Regions from separate parts of the Phyllobacterium sp. TAF24 genome, predicted to be linked through region 2. Evidence: predicted binding sites of a transcription regulator. Region 2 holds the regulator's gene; the other holds the start of a gene.

Region 1 (3,132 bases), on a different contig from region 2:
AATGCTCACGATCCTGATAATGCGCGCGCGCCACATAGGCTCCGCCCAAGGTGGTGCCAAGTCCATCTGCCAGCTGGGCCAGATTGCCATCGGTGATGAAGGCGTCTTTGAGTGCTTGCTGTTGTTGTTCGGTAAAGGGCAACAAAGTCGCCTGACGAATGTCGCCTGTCTGTATTCCGCCTGTAACAGCGTAGTTCGAAGACAATGCTGCTTTGCCATTTGCCGATTTGCCCAGCACGGTCAGCGGCGAAAGTCCTTTCAGGACAGCAATATTGGATACTGTCTGAGCCTCCGCGTGGGTCGCAGATATCAGACCAAGCCCGAGGCTGATGATGAATAAATTAAATATACGCAAGGCTAAACTCCTATGGGATGTAGCTTTGTCAAACCCTTGACGATGGTTGACGTGGCTCGGAGGTTGAAATTCATAATTTGTAAATGGACGCTATTCCTGGTCAAGCTGCTTATTGCAATCCCGGTTCCTGCAGGTAAGTGACGCGCGCACTCACCCCGGTGGGTGTGAAGTCGGTGAAGACGCCATCCACGCCCAAATGAAAGAACTTGAGATATTCGAGGCTGGGATCGCCGTGGTAATCGGCGGCCAGATATTTCTTTTCGTTCCGAAAGGTGAAGACATGCACGAATAGACCAGCCTTATGTGCATCGGCGATCAGGCTGGTGGCATCTTGAGTCGAGGCTTCGGGCGTTGATCCCTTGAAAGGCGTGCCATCTGCGTTGGTCTCTTTCCATGGCGAGATCTTGAGAGGCACGATCTGAGGTTTCCACGGGCCGATGCCGTCGGCATAGGTCTTGATCTCAGCGAGGCCTTCGGGGGTCAGCATGGCATCAAACCAGCGCGGATCGCCGGAGACTGTCCAGTCGAAAGGGCGGGAATTGGTGATGTCGTCATAGAGAACTTTGCCGGTTTTGAAATCAACGCCGTCGCCATCAATAAGCTGGACCAGTCTGGTCTGCAGTCCGTGATCATGCATATATTTCAGACTGCTTGGTTCAAAACTCTGCACCAGAATCGGTGCGTCCTTTGAATCGAGGGCGTTATCCTTGATGATCTTCATCACGGCGTCCTCAAGCGGGCGGCTACCCGGCGCTCCGCAACCATTGGCGATGGCCTGCGCATTGTTCCATGTCGGATTCTTGGTTTCCGGATAGACGGCGATCGCGCGACCGGTTTCCTTGGCCTTTGCCTTGGCGATATCGATGATCTCCTGAAAGCTGAGGACCGGGAATTTGCCATTGAAAACCTTTGGTCGTTCATTGGCTGCGTCAAAAGTCGTACCGGCAATCCAGTTCTTCAGTTCCGCCATGGTGAAATCGGTAATCGACCAATCATCGGTGTGGTCTTCGCCATCAACGATCAGGGATTTCAGCACCGATTTGGCATCCGCCGGATTGGTGAGATCGGTGAGATATTCTGCTGGCCCGCTGGTCGGAGTTTGCGCCCACTTCACCTTAACCGGGACACCCGGCACCGTGCGCTTGCGGGCCGCAACATCAGGATTGCTCTTTGCCACCTCAGCGATGTTGGTATTGTCGCTCAACCATGGATTATGGCGTGCAACCAACACGCAATCCTTGGTCAGATGCAAGTCCTCTTCGAGGGCGTCTGTTCCCAGAGCCGCAGCAAGATCATACGACGCCTCGGTCTCTTCCGGTACCAATCCGGGCAAGCCGCGATGTCCGACTATCAGCGGGGGCTTACCATCCAGAGTTGGGAAAGTTTTTTGGCTCACGGCAGCGGAAGCGCTTTGCGCCTCGGCCGCTCGCTGGGTATTCAGCGCAAAAACCACCGAGCACAACAGTGCGAAACCGGTCAGCACTTTCGACCCCGCGAGAATATACTTCATGATCGCGTCTCCAATCCTGCCGATGCCATGGCTCTGAGCACCTCGAAATCCGCGGCCGCACCAACGCCTTTTCGCCTTCTTATCGCAACTATCTGACAAGTGGATGACCATCCGGGAGATGCAGATGCAGGCTACAGAACGACTTGACCATCGAGGCAAAGCAATCAATGACCCGCAGCTTGCAACTCATCGGCAAGAACTTTTACCAGCTGTGCGGCGGGCAGTTCGCGCGCCATTGGCGCTCCCTGGCCAGCCCACTGGGCGGCAAACTCGTTGTTGCCATGTTTAGCCGCGCCAGCATGAAGCCGCTTTGCAAGGTCATATGCTACCGGATAGGGCGCGGGTATCGGGCTTCCGGCCGCCTCGCAATACGCAATGAAACGGTTGACAATGCCCCGCGCCGGGCGTCCTGACAGAACCGACGTCAACCGCGTGATAGTGGCTCGGTCACTCTTGAGATATTCCCGATAACTGGCATTTGCTGCGGATTCCGGGCATAGGATGAATGCTGTTCCGAGCTGTGCAGCAGTCGCTCCCAGATCGAGCGATGCCCTGATGCCTGCGCCATCCATGATCCCGCCTGCCGCAATCACGGGCAAGCTGGTCCGGGTGACAAGCAATCGGACGAGAACCGACGTACTCAGCCGCTCGTCCACCTCTTGCGGGTCGAAAATGCCGCGATGGCCGCCAGCTTCAATTCCCTGCGCCACTATTCCATCAATCCCGGCTCCCTCAATCGCTTTGGCTTCGGACAGGCCGGTCGCAGTCGCCAGCATCTTGATACCGGCTTTGCGGAAAGCAGAGATCTTGTCGGGGCTAGGCAAACCAAAATGAAAGCTTATGACCGCCGGACGTTCATGGAGCAGCATGCGAAACGCATCTTCGTCCGCAAGGAAGGTCTTGTAGATTTCATCCAGCGTAACCGGTGCCTCAATGCCGAATTCCATGAAAAGGGGGGCGAGATATTTCAGCCAATTGGTTTCGACCCCGGCATCCCGGCGGGCTGGCTCATGGCAAAAGACATTCACATTGAAGGGCCGGGAAGTCAGCGCGCGCGTTTCTTCCATCGCCTGACGGGCCTGTGCCACCGTGCTGGCTCCGATCCCGAGTGATCCGAGTCCGCCTGCATTGGAAACTGCCGCAGCAAGAGCGGGAGTGGAAACCCCGGCCATAGGCGCCTGGACAATAGGAAGCTGGACTCCCAGTGCTTTGAGCATGCGCTTACCCTCGTGTAACATATTTCATTTGGAGAATGATTGACTTTAAT
Region 2 (3,132 bases):
CTAATCACGGGAAACAGGGATAAAAAAATGACCGAGACGCAGCATACCGTCCGTTCCTATGACGACGAACTGAAGTTCCTGACCCACAAGATCGCCGAGATGGGCGGCCATGCGGAACGCATGGTCGAACAGGCTGTTACAGCCATGGTGAATTCAGACAATGCGCTGGCCCAGCGCGTTATTTCTGATGATCTCATTCTCGATGCTGGACAGCGCGAGATTGACGAGAAAGCCATCACCATCATCGGCAAGCGCCAGCCCATGGCGATTGATCTGCGTGAAATCATCGGCGCCATCCGTATTTCGTCCGATCTCGAACGGGTCGGCGATCTCGGCAAGAACATCGCCAAGCGCGTTGTTGCCGTCACCGATACGCGCCAGACGCTTTCCGTCTATCGCGGCCTGCAGACCATCGCCGAACTCGCTTTGACACAGCTCAAGGATGTGCTCGACGCCTATGCGACGCGTTCCGTGCAGCAGGTCAATATTGTCCGCGAGCGTGATGACGAAATCGATGCGCTCTACACATCGTTGTTCCGCGAACTTCTGACTTACATGATGGAAGATCCGCGCAACATTTCTGCCTGCACGCACCTGCTCTTCTGCGCCAAGAATATCGAGCGCATCGGAGACCATGCGACGAATATTGCTGAAACGGTCTACTACATCGTGACGGGTGCACAGCTTCCAGCCGAACGGCCCAAGGAAGACCAGACCCACAGCATCATCGTTGATGAAGCCAGACAGCCTTAATCAGGAATCCAGCAATGGCGATAGCTCCCAAAATCACAGTTGTCGAAGACGAGGAAGCGCTGAGCGTCCTTCTCCGGTACAATCTTGAAGCCGAAGGCTATGTCGTCGAGACGATTGCACGCGGCGACGAGGCCGAAATTGCGCTGCGTGAAAAAGTGCCAGATCTGCTCATCCTCGACTGGATGCTGCCGGGCCTTTCCGGCATCGAACTTTGCCGCCGCCTGCGGGCACGGCGCGAGACGGAAATCCTGCCGATCATCATGTTGACAGCACGCGGCGAAGAAAGCGAACGGGTTCGCGGTCTGGCGACGGGTGCTGATGATTATATGGTCAAGCCGTTCTCGACACCGGAATTGCTCGCCCGTATCAAGGCCATGTTGCGCCGGGTCAATCCCAGCCTCCTGTCGCATGTGCTGAGCTTTGGCGATCTGAAGCTTGATCGCGAGCAGCACCGGGTGTTCCGCAAGGAGCGCGAGTTGAAGCTTGGTCCAACCGAGTTCCGTCTGCTGGAATTTTTGATGCAGTCCCCCGGCCGGGTTTTCTCACGCGGTCAGTTGCTGGACAATGTCTGGGGTGCTGACATTTATGTGGATGATCGCACTGTTGACGTCCATGTCGGACGGCTGCGCAAGGCGATCAATATTGGCCGCTCGATCGATCCGATCCGCACTGTGCGTGGTGCCGGTTATTCGTTTGGTTGATGGTTGCAAATTAGCTGCATAGCGCGTGGTTCGTGGTTCGACAAAACAACCATGAGGGAGAGGGAGGATGCAAAGCTAATCGCAAAGGTTGCAGAACATGATAGCGCCCASCTCCAAGTTCGTTTGAGCTTCTTAGCCGTGGGTCCTCGGGTCAAGCCCGAGGATGACGGAGAGGGTGAGGTGTGGGAGTCAAGTTCTGCAACCTTTGCGATTAGCTTTGCATCCTCCCTCTCCCTCATGGTTGTTTTGTCGAACCACGAACCACACCGCTCACAACCTAATGCCTGCGCGAAAGCTCCCGTGTTGCCTGTTCAATACCCGCAAGGGTCATCGGATACATGCGATCTGCGAAAATCTTGCGGACCATTGCGGTTGAGGCGGTATAGCCCCAGTACTGCTCTTTTGATGGGTTGAGCCAGGCGGCATTTTTCCAGTGATCGAGCACGCGGCTGAGCCAGATTGCACCGGCTTCCTCATTCCAGTGTTCGACCGACCCACCTGGATGGGATACCTCATAGGGCGCCATGGCGGCATCGCCGACGAAGATCACCTTGTAGTCAGGTCCATATTTGTGGATCACATCAAGCGTCGGAATCTTTTCCGCATGGCGGCGGCGATTGTCTTTCCAAACGCCTTCATAGAGGCAATTGTGGAAATAAAAATACTCCATGTGTTTGAATTCCGAGCGCACGGCGGAGAATAGTTCTTCGGCAATCTTGATGTGCTCATCCATCGAACCGCCGACATCGAAAAACATCAGCAGCTTGACGTGGTTGCGCCGCTCCGGGCGGGTCTGCACATCGAGATAGCCGTGCTCGGCGGTTGATTTGATGGTGCCTGACAGATCAAGCTCATCATCCGCGCCCTCGCGCACCCAGCGGCGCAGGCGTTTCAGCGCAACCTTGATATTGCGGGTGCCAAGCTCCACGCTGTCATCGAAATTCTTGAATTCGCGCTTGTCCCACACCTTCACCGCGCGGCCATGGCGGCCCTCATCCTGACCGATCCGCACCCCTTCCGGATTATAGCCATAGGCGCCAAACGGCGAGGTGCCAGCGGTGCCGATCCATTTTGACCCGCCCTGATGCCGGCCCTTTTGCTCTTCCAGCCGCTGGCGCAATGTTTCCATCAGCTTGTCGAAACCACCAAGCGCCTCGATCAGCTTTTTCTCTTCTTCGGTCAGATGTTTTTCCGCAAGACGCCGCAGCCACTCCTCGGGGAGATTGGCAATGTCGATACCGTTCTCGCCGGTCAGGGATTCCAGTCCCTTGAAGACATGGCCGAAAACCTGATCAAAGCGGTCCATATGCCGCTCATCTTTTACCAGTGCCGAGCGGGCGAGATAATAGAACCCCTCAACATCATAGGTCACCAGCCCGGCATCCAACCCTTCAAGCAATGTCAGATATTCCCGCAGCGATACGGGAATTTTTGCAGCTTTCAGTTCGAGAAAGAAGGGAATGAACATGACGCGATTATACCATTTTCAGATATTCAATGAATGGGGTCAGTTCACCGATGCGGTCATAAAGTTTGCGGGCCGTTTCGTTGTCATGGGCGGTGGTCCAATAGACGTATTGCGAGCCAACCTTTGTCGCCTCCATATGGACAGCTTCGATCAGCGCGCGGCCAATGCCCTGACCGCGTATTTCCGGGTCGGCGTAAAGGTCCTGCAGAT

Evidence for each region. The regulator PhoB, encoded in region 2, activates phosphate uptake and scavenging genes when phosphate is short. The targets are predictions, from matches to a motif close to TGTCATNNANCTGTCAT.
Region 1: the regulator PhoB is predicted to act here: its motif matches at 1,958-1,974, upstream of AB4Y96_RS13740 (glycerophosphodiester phosphodiesterase family protein).

What each region holds. Positions count from the first base shown of each region.
Region 1 is NZ_JBFRDN010000014.1:45,260-48,391, reverse strand. Features, by position in the region: gene AB4Y96_RS13745 (phosphatase PAP2 family protein) at 1-355, opposite strand, end outside; gene AB4Y96_RS13740 (glycerophosphodiester phosphodiesterase family protein) at 465-1,865, opposite strand; gene AB4Y96_RS13735 (NAD(P)H-dependent flavin oxidoreductase) at 2,030-3,082, opposite strand.
Region 2 is NZ_JBFRDN010000002.1:35,235-38,366, reverse strand. Features, by position in the region: gene pstB (phosphate ABC transporter ATP-binding protein PstB) at 1-4, shown strand, start outside; gene phoU (phosphate signaling complex protein PhoU) at 28-753, shown strand; gene phoB (phosphate regulon transcriptional regulator PhoB) at 768-1,454, shown strand; gene AB4Y96_RS01950 (vWA domain-containing protein) at 1,732-2,922, opposite strand; gene AB4Y96_RS01945 (GNAT family N-acetyltransferase) at 2,930-3,132, opposite strand, start outside.